3 regions of the Candidatus Allofournierella merdipullorum genome follow, and region 3 is predicted to be linked to each of the others. Evidence: predicted binding sites of a transcription regulator. Region 3 holds the regulator's gene; each other region holds the start of a gene.

Region 1 (5,200 bases), on a different contig from region 3:
ACGTGCACCGTGATGGAGCAGTTGTGGTCCACGTAATGTTCCATGAACATCTTGTAGTTTTCCAGCTGCTCGATGGCGGTCACATCGCCCTTCACCCGTCCTGCAGGGGCCTTGACCGGGAACTCCAGCACCTTGGTGGTGGGGTCCTCCGGGTCCTGGCCCACCTCGGGCAGCACCGGGTAACCCAGTTCTTCACAGACGCGGCACAGAGGGTCGGTGGCGGTGATGCGCACACGGCGGATGTAATAAGGAGAATGAGAATAGTGCACGCCGCTGGACACGGTGGGCAGCAGCGACAGGGTGCCTTCCGGCTTGAGGGTGGTCACCAGCAGCGGCCGGTTGCCGCCCAGCTGCGCGGCCATCTCGTCTGCCGCCTTGCGGGCAGCCGCCCGCAGTTGCTCCAGCAGTTCTGCCTGCTGGTCACGGTCGATGCCGGTGGCGTTGACCATGTCCTGCCAGCCGGTGAGAGAGCAGCCCAGCAGGCGATCGCGCTTCTGCACCCGGTCCCAGCGGTACATTTCCAGCTCCCGGCAGGTCATGCGGTAGCCAGCCCGTGCGGACAGGCGCTGGGCCTCCAGCAGGCCCTCCTGATCCAGCGTGCCGTCCTCGCCCACAAAGGCCATCACGTTTACGGTGGTCAGGTTGCAAAGGCCGTTGGAATCCAGCAGGATCTCGCCGCAGGGGTTGCAGCCGCAGAAGTTGGGCCGGCGCTTGAGGCCCGCCTCTTCATTGATCCAGCCCGGCTCGCCGGAATAACGCATCTGCTGAATGTGCCAATGCAGTTTTTCCCGGGTGGGCTTTTCGCGGTAGAAGATGGAGTTGTTGCTCATCTGCCGGTGAGCGATGGACTTGTCGATCTCCCAGTGGCCGTTCACCTGGCGGTAGAGGTTGGACTTGGCCTGGATACAGGTCTCGTCGTCCGCGTCCACCAGGCCGATCTCCGAGGTGCGGCGCACGCCGCCGGAGACCACGTTCTCGCCAATGATGTTGGCGATGTCCAAAAGGTCGATAGGCCGCAGCTGGGTGCGCACCGCGCCGTCCCGGGCGCCGGCGGCGGTGACCACCTTGTGGATCTTATCCAGCATGGTCATCATGGAGCCGGAACCGCTGGCAGTGCCGCCGAAGGTCTTGAGCCGCTCTCCCTTCGGACGGATGGAGTCGTAGTTCACCACCAGGGTGGTCACGCCCTCGTACTCCCGGTTGGTGATGAGCTCGAAGTAGCGGGTCAGCGCCTGAGCCCAGCCCTCCTTGGAGTCGCCGATGGCCAGAGTGGCGGTGTCGCGCTGGAAGGTAAGGTTGGTGTACTCCAGCCGCTCTGCTGCCGGGACAGGGTCATAGGACTTGTGCAGAATTTTCAAATCGGTGCGCACCGGCGGCAGCTGGTCGGCATCGGATTTGAGCACCCGCACGCCCACGCCGCTGCCCACCATCAGCAGGTAGAACAGGTCGTGGTAGGCGATGAAGTCGTTGATGACAGTGAAGGCGCAGTTGTAGTTTGCCATGGGGTATTTTTCCGCCACCGGCGTGCCGCCCACCCACAGGGTGCGGCCGGACAGGAACTGTCGCAGATGGTAGATGTTGTCATAAAGCTTTTCCGCTTCTTCCCGGGGCGTGGGGGCCAGCGAGGCGTTGTATTCCACCGCACGGCGCACCGTCTCCCACCAGAATTCCCGGCGGCCCTGCTGGGGCAGATAACGGGAATAGGTGCGGGTGTAGACAAAGGCGCCCAGCTGCTCCATGGGATTGGGCGCGTGCTTATAGGGGCTGAGGAACTCTCTGGTCAGGATGCCCTCTTTCCACTCGCCGCTGGTGCGCTCTTTCTCCTTCTGCACCCGGTAGAGGATGTAGGTCTTGGCAGTTCGATAAAGCTGCTTTTCAAACAGGGTCTCCTCCACCGCGTCCTGGATGCGCTCGATGTCCACGATGTCCTGGCCGGCAGACAGTTTTTCTTCCACCGCGGCAGTCACGTCATCCACTCTCTGGGGGTCGTGTTCTCCGGCGGCGGCCGCAGCCAGCGTAATGGCACGGCGTATAAATTCAGCGTCAAAGGGCACAACTTTGCCGCTGCGCTTGCGTACGTTCATTTCAGTTCCCTCCCAACGTCGTTTTCAGGATACACCATATATAGTAGTTCCATCTCGGCAAAAAGTCAACATATTGTTTGTTTTTCCACAAAAGCGGACACATATACGGGTGCCTGGCCAACTTTCTGCCCTTCTGTGCCCAGTATAGCAGGCAATTTATCCCATTGTGCGGACGTTTTCCCGGCCACGCAAAAAGGCCCCGGCCAAACGCCGGGATGGCATAAGAAAACGGCGGTTCTGCCGTAGGATTTTGGCGCATAAAACACGCAGAGCGGCCCCCCAAGCCACCAAGGCTTGAGGGGCCGCTCTTTGTGCTTTCTTCATCCAAAATCCTGGGGCAGAACTGCGCAGCACCAGGAAGCGGGCGATTTTGATGGGAGCGCAAGGAATAGCGCCGCAGGCACCCTTGGTGGTTGTCAAGGCGCTTTGACGCCGCGATACCGCAAAAGCGCCCGCTTCTCGGCGACGTTTACTTACGGCACCCCGGCCAAAAAGCCGGAGCCTTTTTACGGATTCGTTCCGCCATTCACAGCCGGTTCGTCCGGCTGGTCGCGATCACCGAAAACACGCCGAAGGCGATGCCGATCACCGCCCAGATATACAGGTCGGCGTAGCTGCCCGCGTTGGGCAGGGCAAGCAGCGCAGGCAGGATATAGAACCCGGCGGCAACATAGCCGCCTTTGCCGCCTTTGCGGGTGCAGATGTTGATGATGCCCGCCACCAGCAGGCCCAGCGCCAGCAAAAAGTCGGCCGAACCGCTCACCTCTCCGTTATCGGCGAGGGTATTGCCCAGGCCGGCCGCACAGGACTGCAGCGCGACCAGAAGGAACAGGACGATGCTCAAAATACCGATCACAAGTTTTCCTGTTTTCATCTCTCTTCCCTCCCCGGCTCAAAAGGCGACCGTAAACGGCCCGACCGTTTCATGGTCAGTGAGGTCGTTAAGGTTCAGCCGATCCACGCAGAATTCCAGAGAGGTCATATTCTCGATCCGCTCGCTGTTCTCCTCATCATCCAGCAAAATCAGTTCGGCGATCGCTTTGCGCCCCGCGGGAATGTCGGCATAGAGATTTCCGTTCACCATGTATCCGTCCACCGACACTTCGGACGCGGTGAAGGTGTAGTCGGCTTCCGTGCTGTTCTCAATGTAAAGCCGAATGCCTTTCCCCATCAAAGAGTCCGTCTGTTCCAGTGCGGTGATCCGAATGCCGCTTTCGGCAAAGAGCTCCGTCCCCTCCGGCTGAAGGGCCGCAGGCTCCGCCGCATCGGTGGCAAGGGTGATCCAGCCGGTTTCTGTGCTGTTTACAAAGCTCTCCGGGTCGATCATTCGCAGCGTGCATTCGATCTGCGCCAAAGTTTCCACATGGGCATTCTCCAGATCTGTGCGGGAGATCGTCATCTCGGCATCGGCCTTTTTCCCGGCAGAGACTTCCTGCGAAAGGCTGCAGCCGACCGCCCAGCCGTTCACAACGCAGTACCCTGTCTGAACGAGCACGCCCGCGGACGAATCATTTTCGATGGTCAGTTTTACCTGCGGGCCGAACACCGAATCCTCGTCCAGGCCGGTGGCGGTGATTTTGATCCCGCCTTCGTCGTACATGACCGTTTCAGGCAGGGTCACCACGGCCGACGCCGGCGCCGCAGCACTGACAGAAGACGCCTTCGACTCTTCGGTCTGCCCTCCGTCTGAGCAGGCCGCGGCGCTGAACATCAGCATCAGCGCCAAAACAATGGACAACATCTTTTTCATTTTGGATAGCCTCCTCCTGCAACCAGGTTGCGGTATGTACCACACAGTATATACCGCTCCCGGACACATTTGGTGGGCTGTCAGCAGACAATGGAAAAGAAACGCTCAGCGTATCACCGCTTTGACCGCGGCCGCCACCACCCCGGTCAGCAAAAACACCGCGACGCTCCAAAGCGCAACAGTGAATGCTGTCAGGGCGCGATGGGTATATGTGCCCCGCACTTTATTCAGAAGAGGGACATGGCGCTGGATGTTGAACAGATCGAAACCGATGACATAGGCGCCCACGGGAATGGTCAGCATCCCCACCACGATCACCAGATCCACCGGGTCGTTTGCCGCGGAAGAAAAGCCGGCCGCCGCAAAAATAAAGAACCAGAAAACAGCCGCAACCGCGAACAGGGCCTTCTCCGGCGTTCCCGAACGAAAACCGGGCACAAGGCAAAGGGGATAAGGAAAAGCGATCCGCTTTTTCTGCGGTTTGCAATACGCAGGCCGTGGGCTGCGGGGCAACGCCGCCAGCGCGGCGTCGAGTTCCCTCACTGAGGCATACCGCTGCTGAGGGTCCAGATTGATGCACCTGACAACGATCTCGCCCAATAGCCCGTCGGTCTGCGCTTCGTTGGGAAAACTTCCTGTCACGATCTGGTTGATCACAACGCCCAGCGCGTAAATATCGGCGCGCGCATCGCTTTGGCAGAAGCCGAACTGTTCCGGCGCGGCATAGCCCTGCGTGCCCAGAAACTCGGTGTCGGCGCTGCGGCCCGCTTTCTCCACGCGGGCAATGCCGAAATCAATCAGATAGACCTGCGAGTCCACCCCAAGAATGATGTTTTCCGGTTTGATGTCCCGATGAACGATCCCGGCGGCATGCACCTGCGCCAGCGCCCGGCAGAGCTGTCGGGCGATCTCAACGGCGTCGCTCTTTTCCAGGCGAGGCTGGCAGTCGTCCAGTACCTTGCGCAGTGTAACGCCCTGGATGTAATCCTCATAAACAAGCACGGTTCCGTCCGGCTGCGGTTCGATGGCCCGGATCGCCGGAATATGGCCGCTGTCGATCGTGCGAAGCGTTTCAAAAACGCCGGTTTGGTCTGCCGCCGCTTTCCTCGCGACCAATATGCGCCCGGTGGAGTTCTGACGTACCAGAAAGACCGTTCCATGCCTGTTCAGCGCTTCGAGAAAAATAAAGTCTTCACGTTCCATATCCATCATCCAATAACGATCTCACCGCATTCGGAAAGCTTCTCGTTGCACTCAAACAGCGTTTTCCCCGCCGCCAGCTGTTGCAGGATGACGGCGTCCCTTTTGATGCGCGGATACAGCGGAGAAAGGCCCGCGATGCGCAGCATGGTCTGGGTCTCCTCCA
Region 2 (5,200 bases), on a different contig from region 3:
GCCGGGGTGGCCAGCAGGGTGAAGTTCATCTTCATCTCCTGGCTCTTCTTGTCGCAGAAATCGCGCATATGGCCCACAATCTCCAGGCCCTTCTTCTGCATCTCGTCGCTCTCGCCGTGGTGGTGGCCGTAGAGGGCGGTGAGGGTCTCGGCCAGGCCGATGAAGCCGATGGAGAGGGTGCCGTGCTTCAAGACCTCACGCACCTCGTCGGCGGGGCCCAGATTGTCGCTGTCCAGCCAGACGCCCTGGCCCATCAGGAAGGGGTAGTTGTAGACCCGCTTGGCAGCCTGGATCTCGTAGCGGTCCAGCAGCTGCTTTGCCACCAGCTCCAGCATGGCGTCCAGCTTCTTGTAGAAGGCGGCCTCGTCGTGGTCGGCCAGGATGGCCAGGCGGGGCAGGTTGATGGAGGTGAAGGACAGGTTGCCGCGGCTGTAGCTGATCTGGCGGTCGGGGTCGTAGACGTTGCCCATCACGCGGGTGCGGCAGCCCATGGTGGCCACCTCGGTCTCGGGATGGCCGGGCTTGTAGTACTGGAGGTTGAAGGGCGCGTCCAGGAACACGTAGTTCGGGAACAGGCGCTTGGCGCTGACCTTCATGCTCAGCTTGAACAGGTCGTAGTTGGGGTCGCCCTCGTTGTAGTTGACCCCCTCCTTGACCTTGAAGATGTGGATGGGGAAGATGGGCGTCTCGCCGTGGCCCAGGCCCGCGTCCTCCGCCAGCAGGATGTTGCGGATGGCCATGCGGCCTTCGGGGGTGGTGTCGGTGCCGTAGTTGATGCTGCTGAAGGGGGTCTGGGCGCCGGCGCGGGAGTGCATGGTGTTCAGGTTGTGCACAAAGCCTTCCATGGCCTGGTAGGTGTCCCGGTCGGTCTGCTTGTAGGCGCGGCGGCGGGCGGTGGCCACGATGCGCTTTGCCTCTTCGGCGGAGAGGGCGCTGGTCTCGGCCAGGGCGTCGGCCACGATGGCGTCAAACTCCTCGGCCTTCACCTCCATGCGGGGCTGCATGCCCAGCGCGTCGGCGGCCTTGTTCACCGCCGCGGCGGTCAGGGCGCTCTCGTCCTCACTGTCCAGCAGGTCCTCCACGCCCTCGGTGAGCTTTTTCAGATAGAGCTTCGCGAAGCTCTTGCGGATGCCCTCGGCCATGCCGTAGTCGAAGTTCGGGATGGACTGGCCGCCGTGCTGGTCGTTCTGGTTGGACTGGATGGCGATGGCCGCCAGCGCCGCGTAGCTGCCGATGCTGGCAGGCTCGCGCAGAAAGCCGTGGCCGGTGGAAAAGCCGCCGTGGAACAGGCGCAGGATGTCGATCTGGGTGCAGGTGGTGGTGAGGGAATAGAAATCGAAATCGTGGATGTGGATGTCGCCCTCGGTGTGGGCCTTGGCCTGCTCGGGGGTGAGCAGATAGGCCGCGTTGTAGGCCTTGGCGCCGGCGGTGCCGATCTGCAGCATGCTGCCCATGGCGGTGTTGCCGTCGATGTTGGCGTTGTCACGCTTCATGTCGCTGATGCGGGCATCCACGTTGGTGATCTCGTCGATGGTCTTCATCAGGCTGGTGTTGGCCTCGCGGATGCGGGTGCGGTTGGCCCGGTACAGAATGTACTTCTTGGCCGCCTCGTCGTGGCCGCACTCCATCAGGCCGGTCTCCACCGCGTCCTGGATCTGCTCAATGGAGGGGGATTCCTCGCCGCAGTCCACCTCCAGATGGCGCGAGACCTTGTTGGCCACGCGGGCCGCTTCCCGCGCGTCGCCCTCGCCGGCGGCCTCCAGGGCCTTCAGCACCGCGGCCGCGATCTTGCCCTCGTCGAACAAAACGACGCGTCCGTCCCGCTTGATAACGCTCTTGATCATGATGTGCACTCCTCCTGGCCCGGCTTCGGGCCTTGCTTTGCGCTGTTTTTCCCCCTCGCGCGCCGCCGGGCAGCTGTCTGTATTTTGGGGTGAAAACGCTGTTTTAAACATTATGACACCTACATATAGTGGCTGTCAATATGACCAGGCGCAAAATTAGCGCCAAGGTTTCGATGATTTTTTTGTGAGTTTTGCTTTTCACGTTCAAAAGGGGGCAAAAACATGCTACAATGGATGCGCATCGTATGCGCATCCAGCCCCGAAGAGGGTCAAAATAAGGGGGGAGCCCTTGTGGAACAGGGAGAGCTTCGCAGCGCCGGCGGCGTGGAATACACCCTCATCCGCAAGCGGGTGAAGAACCTGAACCTGCGCCTTGCGCCGGACGGCAGCGTGCGGGTGAGCGCCCCTCTGCGGGCCGGCGCCGCCTCCGTGGACGCCTTTGTGGCCGCCCACGCCGATTGGGTAAAGCGGGCCGAGGCGCGCCACCGGGCCGCCGAAGCCGCCCGGGCGGCCCTGGCCCCGCCGGAAAAGGACCAGTGCCTCGCCCTTTTTAAAGAGGTGAGCGACGGGGTGTTCCCCCGGTTCGAGAAGGTGCTGGGGGGCAAAAAGCCCGTTATAAAGGTGCGGGACATGCGCACCCGCTGGGGCAGCTGCCACCCGGCCAAGCGGCAGATCACGCTGGCGGCGCGGCTGGCGCTGCAGCCGCCCCAGGCCATTGAATATGTGGTGGTGCACGAGTACTGCCATTTTATGCATCCGGACCACCAGGCCGGGTTCTGGGCGCTGGTGGAGAGCATCCTGCCGGACTGGAAGGCCCGCCGGGCCCTGCTGCGAGACCCGCGCTGAGCGCGCGGCCACGGAAAGGAAGATCCCTTTGGACGCAAAGTACAAACGCCTGGCGAACAACACCCTTTTGTTCGCCATCAGCAATTTTTCGGCAAAGCTGCTCAGCATCGTGCTGCAGCCTTACATCACCTTCGCCATGGGCCAGGTGGAAGAGGTGGGCATCACCAAGCTGGTGCAGAACATCGGCTCGCTGCTCATCCCGCTGGTGAGCATGGGCGTGAGCTATGCCATCATCCGCTTCGGCCTGGACGAAAAGGTGAAAAAAGGCGCGGTGTTTACCGACGGCCTGCTCACCATCCTCACGGGCTTTTTCATCATGCTGTGCTGCTATCCGCTGCTGCGGTTCATCCCCCTGTTTGCGGACTACGCCCCCTTCCTGTACATCCATGTGCTGGTGAGCTGCCTGCGCACCTGGTGCACCCAGTTCGTGCGCAGCCGCCAGCTGAACCGGCTGGTGGCGGTGGACGGCGTTTTGTGCAGCGCCACCAACCTGGGCTTTACCATCCTGTTCCTCTCCGGCTTCCACATGGGGGCCAAAGGCTATGTGCTGGCCATCATCTGCTCCGACGCGTTGAGCGCCCTGTTCGTCTTTTTCATCGCCGGGCTGGGGCGGTATCTGCGGCCCCGCTTCCACTCCACGACGCTGTGGAAGCAGATGCTGGCCTACTCGCTGCCCATGGTGCCCGCCCAGATCAGCTTCTGGGTCATCAACGCCAGCGACCTGTTCTTCGTGCAGGCCATGTGCGACGGCTACCAGGACCAGGCCGGCACCTACTGGACCGGCCTTTTGGGCGTGGGCTACTTTTTGCCCACCATCCTGTCGGTGCTGGGCACCATCTTCTATGAGGCGTGGCAGTTGTCCGCCGTGACCGAGCTGGAGGGCCGCCAGCGGTTCTTCAGCCGGGTGTTCGGCCTCTACCAGAGCCTTTTGTTCTGCTGCTGCGCGGGCATCATCCTGCTGTGCCGCCCGCTGATGTTCATCTTCAAGGCCAACTTCTTCGACGCCTGGCAGTTCGTGCCCCTGCTGGCCATCGGCACCCTGTTCAGCTGCCTCAACCAGTTCCTCAACAGCATCTACATGGTGGAAAAGCGCAGCACCCTCTCCCTTTACACCATGCTGGCGGGCGCGGTGGTCAACTGCCTTTTGAACTGGCTGTTCATTCCGGTGATGGGCCCCGTGGGCGTGACCCTGGCCAGTTTCCTGAGCTACTTCGTGGTGTTCATCCTGCGTGCCGTGAACACCCGGGGCCTGCTGGCCATCGACTTTGCCCCCCTGCGCCTTACCTTCAATCTGACCATGGTGCTGGCCGAGGCCGGGCTGATGATCTTCCAGACCCCCTACTGGCCCCTGTGGTGCGCCCTCATCACCGTGGGCGTGTGCGCCTTCAACTTCCAGGGCGTCATCGGCATCGTGATGCAGCTGCTGGGCCGTCGCCGCCGCGCTTGACAGGCGGCGCGCCGGGGCGTATACTATAAGCAGTAATTATTCCTGTTTTTAAGAAAGGACGGGACAATATGGATCTTACAGCGCTTTACAAACTCAGCTGCGGGCTGTATGTCATCACCACGGTGGACGGCGGCCGGGGGGTTGGCTGTGTGGTGAACACCGTCACCCAGGTGACCGCCGAGCCGGTGCAGGTGATGGTGGCCATCAACAAGGAAAACTTCACCGCCGGCGCGGTGCAGCGCAGCGGCCGGTTCGCCGTGTCGGTGCTGACCGAAAGCGCCCCCATGGAGCTCATTGGCCGGTTCGGCTTCCGCTCCAGCAAGGACGAGGACAAGTTCGAGGGTCTCCGGGCCGTGGAGTTCAAGGCGCTGCCCTGCCCGGCGGAGCATGTGAACGCGGTGCTGGTGTGCAAGGTGAAGGAGACGGTGGACGCGGGCACGCATCTTTTGTTCATCGCCGAGGTGGAGGACGCGGGGACCCTCTCCAGAGAGCCTTCCATGACCTACGCCTACTACCACCAGGTGAAGAACGGTCTGACCCCGCCCAAGGCCAGCAGCTACCAGGCTGCCGCGCCGGCCCCCGCCGCCACCCGCTGGCAGTGCTCGGTGTGCGGTTACATCTACGAGGGCGAGGAGCTGCCCGCCGGCTTCACCTGCCCGGTGTGCAAGCAGGGCGCCGAGGTGTTCAAGAAAATCTGACATCCGCAAATAAAAGATAAGGGCATAGCTTCGGCTATGCCCTTATCTTTTTCTTTTGGGGGCGTATTTTGCTTATGCCTGGGTCTGCAGGCTTCTGCGCTTGCTCAGCAGGAACGCCAGCAGGCCGATCACGCCGGCCAGGGAGACCACCGCGGTGCCCAGCGAGACATAGACGATGGTCTTGAGCCCGGAGTCCTCCGCCGGGGCCATGGGAGCCGCGCCGGCATTGAGCTCGGTGCCGTCGGTGAGGGTGACCACCAGTTCGCCGTTTTCATTGATCGCAAGGTCGGCAATGCCAACGCCGTCCTCGCCGGACGTGCCGGTGCGGCCCGCAGCCTTGATGCCGGTATCGGTGCTGCCGATCC
Region 3 (5,200 bases):
CGGTCATCAACACCGTGCCCACCGCCATCATCGGCGGCGTCTCCTTCATCCTCTACGGCATGATCAGCGCCATCGGCGTGCGCAACGTGGTCGAAAACCAGGTCGACTTCACCAACAGCCGCAACCTGATCATCGCCGCGGTCATCCTGGTGAGCGCTCTGGGCTTCAACAGCCTGGGCGGCCTGACCTTCCAGATCGCCGGCGTGAGCATCACCCTGTCCGGTCTGGCCATCGCTGCCATCGTGGGCATCCTGATGAATGCCATCCTGCCCGGCAACGACTACCAGTTCGACAAGGTCGACAGCGAGAACGCCGAGAACCCCATGAACATGCAGGTGTGAGCCCTTCGGCCACGCTGAAGCGAGCAGCCCCGCCGAAAGGCGGGGCTGTTTCAGACTTACAGGGGCGGGCTGCCGGCGAAAAGCGCCCACAGACGCTTGTTTCCCGAGGAAAATTGTACTATAATATCCGCATACGCTTTTGCAGTTCGGGCTGTGCGGCAGGGGAAAGGCCGCAATGCGAAGAGCAACCGGTCCGGAACCTGCATAAAGTGAAATAAATGAATAGAGGGGAATGGATGCAATGAAGGAGTACGGTTCCATGGACCGGGCCGCGCTGGAGGCAGAACTCAGCTTTCAGCAGAGCCAGTACGACGCGTTCAAGCAAAAAGGGCTGAAGCTGGATATGTCCCGCGGCAAGCCCTGCCCGGAGCAGCTGGACCTTTCTGCCGACATGATGAAGCTGGAGAACTACATCGGAGAAAACGGTGTGGACGCCCGGAACTACGGTTATCTGGAGGGCATGCCCGAGGCCCGGCGCTTCTTTGCCGACCTGATGCAGGTGCCCAGCCCTGAGCAGGTGCTGGTGTGCGGCAACTCTGCTTTGTCCACCATGTATTATCTGATCGATTTGGGTTGGCGCGTGGGCTTCTCCGATTCGATCCGCCCCTGGCGCTTCTGCACCAACATCAAGTTCCTCTGCCCGACCCCCGGCTATGACCGCCACTTCAAGGTCACCGAGTATTTCGGCTTCCAGCTGATCCCGGTGCCCATGCTGGAGACCGGTCCCGATATGGACGTTGTGGAGCGGCTTGTGAAAGACGACGACAGTGTCAAGGGCATCTGGTGCGTGCCGGTTTACTCCAACCCCGACGGATACTCCTACAGCGACGATACCGTGCGCCGTCTGGCGGCCATGAACACCGCCGCCCCGGACTTCAAGATCTTCTGGGACGACGCCTACTGTGTGCACACCCTCACCGACAAGGTGTATGAGGTGCTGTCCATTCTGGATGAGTGCGAAAAAGCCGGACATCCCGACCGGGCAATGGTCTTCTGCTCCACCAGCAAGATGACCTTCCCCGGCGCCGGCGTGGCGGCCGTTGCCTCCAGCCGCAGAAGCATTGAGCACATTCTACGGAACATGAGCTCGATGATCATCAGCTACGACAAGATGAACCAGCTGCGCCACGTCCGCTTCCTGAAGGACCGCAAGGGCGTGTTGGAGCACATGGCAAAGCATCGGGCCATCATTGCGCCGAAGTTCGACCTGGTGAAGGAGATCTTTGGCCGCGAGCTGGGCAGCTGCCCCGGCATCGCCCACTGGACGGACCCCCAGGGCGGCTACTTCCTGAGCCTGTATGTAATGGACGGCTGCGCCAAGCGCACGGTGGAACTGTGCAAGCAGGCGGGCGTTGTGCTGACTCCCGCCGGCGCCGCTTATCCTTACGGCATCGATCCCCACGACCATCACCTGCGCATTGCGCCCACCTATCCCAGCCTTGTGGAACTGGAGCAGGCTGCGACGCTGCTGTGCATCTGTGTTCGTATCGCCACGCTGGAAAAACTGCTGGCCGAATAAATTCATACCTCAAAAGCCGCCCTCTGAAAAGAGGGCGGCTTTTTGCATTTGAAGGAACGTTGACAAAGGTGTAGAGGAGTGCTATATTTCAATTAACAATTAAGTAAAATGTTAAATGAGGTGAAGCCATGGCGATGCAGGACACATTGCGTGCTCTCGCGGACCCCACCCGCCGGGAGATATTGACACTGCTGCGGGCCGGCCCGCTGACAGCGGGGCAGATCGCCGAGCGGTTCCCGGTGTCGGCGGCGGCCATTTCGCGGCATCTGTCTGTGCTCAAGGATGCCGACCTTGTGCGGGACGAACGGGACGGCAAATACATTCGTTATGAACTGAACGCGTCGGTGCTGGAGGAGATCCTTCTCTGGCTGACCACGCTGAAAGGGGAGGGAAACGATGGAACTCTTGAATAAACGCAAGACACTGGCCGGGTCTGTGCTCATTTTGCTGCCTGCGCTGGCGGGTCTGGGGTTATGGACACGCCTGCCCGGTGAGAACAACCTCGCAAAACTGGCCTTTTGCCTGGGGATGCCCGCCGCCATGCTGGCGACCTACTGGCTCTGCCTTTTGCTCACTTTTCACACCAACCGAAAAAACGGCCAGAGCAAAAAGGCGCTGGAGCTGATCTACTGGCTGCTGCCCTGTATCTCGTTGTTTTACTGTGCCGGCACCTGGGCAGTGGCGCTGGATGTGAAACTGGGTTGGGAGCGTCTGCTGCCCGCAAGCCTGGGCCTGATGTTCCTTGTCATCGGAAATTACATGCCCAAGATGAAGCAGAATCCTACCTTGGGTATCCGTCTGCCCTGGACGCTGGCCAATGAAGAGAATTGGAACCGCACCCACCGCATTGGCGGCAAAGTGTGGGTGGCGGGCGGCCTTGTTCTGCTGCTGTGCTGCCTTTTGCCCGGGGCCGCCATGGCCGTGGGAATGCTGGTGTCCATTGTCGTTCTGGCGGTGGTGCCTTGTGTCTATTCCTACCGATTGTACCGCAAACAAGTTCGGGATGGAAGCTGGAACGGATGCCTGTTCAGATCCAAAGCAGACCGTGTAGTAACGGCGGTGGCCCTCGTGATTTTGGCTGTCGCCGTGGTGGGCACACCGGTACTTCTTTTCACAGGAGACATCCATTATACGGTGGGCGAGAACGCATTGCAGATCGAGGCAAGTTATTGGAATGATGCCGAAATAGACTACGCAGATGTGGAAAGCATCGAATATGCCGAGGGCATCCAGGCCGGCAGCCGCACCAACGGGTTCGGATCGCCCCGACTTTCCATGGGAGCATTCCGCAACGATGCCTTCGGCAGTTATACCCGCTATGCCTACACCGGCTGCGATTCCTGCATCGTGATGCAGGTGGAGGGGAGGACCGTGGTGCTCAGCGGCGCGGATGAGGCCGCCACAAAGGCGTTCTATGAAGAGCTGAATGACAGGATTTTTGGCTGAAAATCTTTTCTTTGCGGGAAAATATGCTATACTGTTTGTATAGTGATTTGACGGCGGCCCAATGCCCGCCTACCGCCCAAGGAGGAAACTGCCATGAAATGTCCGTACTGCGGCGAACTGGATTCCAAGGTGATCGACTCCCGCCCCACAGAGGACGGGGAAAAGATTCGCCGCCGCCGGGAATGCCTGAGCTGCGCCAAGCGATTCACGACCTACGAGATCGTGGAGACCGTGCCTCTGATGGTCGTCAAGCGGGACCGTTCCCGGGAGGCCTTTGACCGCCAGAAACTGCTGGGCGGCATGCTGCGCGCCAGTGAGAAACGGGAGGTCAGCTACCAGACGCTGGAGGCGGCGGTGGACCGCATCGAGCAGACGCTTCTGAACAGCTACGAGCGGGAAGTAACCTCCATGCACATCGGTGAGCTGGCCATGGACGAACTGAAGAAGATCGACGAGGTGGCCTATGTGCGCTTTGCCTCGGTCTATCGGCAGTTCAGCGACATCAACACCTTCATGGACGAGTTGAAGGATATGCTCAACGGCCACTCCTCAAAGCATACTGAAAAATAAATGACCGGTCATCAGGATCTGCGTGCGGGCCTTTCCAAGCTCGCTTTGCAGGTCCTGTTGATTATCCGGGCCAACATAGGCCGACAACCCGCCCAGGCACATGGCGATGCCGCTGAGATAGTCCCGCTTGATGAACAGCGCCATCCAGTGCTCCCGGCGGGCAAAAAAAGCGTTCATCTCGTCGATGGTTCTAAGGGCGGCCTCGTAGTCGCCGCCGGCGCTCAAGATACCGATGCGGTCCAGGTCCTCCAAAAGAGTGTTGTTGGTGGTCCGCACCAGGATGCTGCTGACAACGATCAGCAGCGCAAGAAAAACCAGCAGCCCAAAGGCTGCCCGCACACGTTTCATTCGATCATCCTTTCAATCGGAGAGCCGCTGGTTTCAGCGGCTCTCTTTTTTGACCAGCTGCACCTGGCCGGAGTCGTCGCCCAGCAGCAACAGGACCTGCCGCCGGGCGCACTTGTGCTGACGCAGAACTTTGTCCAGCCATTGCTCGTTCCTGCCGCACCAGGCGAGATTATCCGCCAGCACCCGCCCGTCGATGATGAGGGGCACTATGGGGGTGCGGGCCTCGGGCGGCGGCAGCTTCAAGTCCTCCCGCGTGGGCGTATCCTTCTGCGGCATCCGGCTGACGCTTAAAGTGCCGTTGGTCTCCACCAGTGCGTAGTTCACCTCGGAGGGGTCAAAAATGTCCTTGCCCCGCAGCGCTTCCAGCAGGTCGCTGGCGCTGAACCGAAGTTCCCGCAGGGTCTTCTGGTCGATTTTTCCGCCCCGTATCACTGCCACCGGCGTTCCGGATAAAATCTTTGCCGCGGTGGGGCTCATGTAGCACAGAGCCGAGGAAAACAGTTCCAGCACCACGATCAGGCAGACGGGCGCGAGGCTTGCGGCCAGCGGAACTTCCGGGGACTCGATGGAGATGGAGGCCAGATTGGAGATGAGAATGGTAGACACCAGCTCCGAGGGCTGCAGTTCCCCCAGCTGGCGTTTGCCCATCAGCCGCATGGCCGCCACGATGAGAAGATAGATCATCAATGTGCGAAGCACCAGCACCAGCATACAAAACTCCTCCAGGCAAGTGGTTTTGAAAGGACGGCTCCGGGGCATACTAACCGGCGAGGTGAAAAACGATGCCGATGCCCCTGACCCCTTCGCTGGGCGAAAACATCGCCCGTCTGAAAGAGATGTTTGGCAATTCCGTCGACCTGTATGCAAAAACCGTCAACGTGCGTGGCGTGCCCTGCTGCCTGTGCTTTTTCGAGGGCCTTTCCACCCTGGAGCGGCTGTGGGTGGTGATGCTCTCCATGCTCAACGAGACCCGGTT

What was found. Region 3 encodes NrdR, which represses ribonucleotide reductase genes. Its sites were predicted from a motif close to CACNANATNTNGTG; they were not measured.
Region 1: the regulator NrdR is predicted to act here: its motif matches at 2,117-2,130, upstream of nrdJ (ribonucleoside-triphosphate reductase, adenosylcobalamin-dependent).
Region 2: the regulator NrdR is predicted to act here: its motif matches at 1,962-1,975, upstream of ACMNAY_RS11280 (anaerobic ribonucleoside triphosphate reductase).

Annotation. Positions count from the first base shown of each region.
Region 1 is NZ_DBFNWJ010000019.1:2,716-7,915, forward strand. It holds gene nrdJ (ribonucleoside-triphosphate reductase, adenosylcobalamin-dependent) at 1-2,084, opposite strand, end outside; gene ACMNAY_RS03490 (hypothetical protein) at 2,611-2,958, opposite strand; gene ACMNAY_RS03495 (hypothetical protein) at 2,977-3,834, opposite strand; gene ACMNAY_RS03500 (serine/threonine-protein kinase) at 3,940-5,037, opposite strand; gene ACMNAY_RS03505 (helix-turn-helix domain-containing protein) at 5,043-5,200, opposite strand, start outside.
Region 2 is NZ_DBFNWJ010000059.1:88,046-93,245, reverse strand. It holds gene ACMNAY_RS11280 (anaerobic ribonucleoside triphosphate reductase) at 1-1,844, opposite strand, end outside; gene ACMNAY_RS11275 (M48 family metallopeptidase) at 2,136-2,690, shown strand; gene ACMNAY_RS11270 (lipopolysaccharide biosynthesis protein) at 2,719-4,137, shown strand; gene ACMNAY_RS11265 (flavin reductase) at 4,206-4,835, shown strand; gene ACMNAY_RS11260 (DUF6273 domain-containing protein) at 4,908-5,200, opposite strand, start outside.
Region 3 is NZ_DBFNWJ010000043.1:88,870-94,069, forward strand. It holds gene ACMNAY_RS07520 (uracil-xanthine permease family protein) at 1-341, shown strand, start outside; gene ACMNAY_RS07525 (aminotransferase class I/II-fold pyridoxal phosphate-dependent enzyme) at 583-1,860, shown strand; gene ACMNAY_RS07530 (autorepressor SdpR family transcription factor) at 1,989-2,273, shown strand; gene ACMNAY_RS07535 (SdpI family protein) at 2,257-3,306, shown strand; gene nrdR (transcriptional regulator NrdR) at 3,400-3,876, shown strand; gene ACMNAY_RS07545 (DUF4363 family protein) at 3,856-4,224, opposite strand; gene ACMNAY_RS07550 (DUF421 domain-containing protein) at 4,258-4,935, opposite strand; gene ACMNAY_RS07555 (spore germination protein) at 5,007-5,200, shown strand, end outside.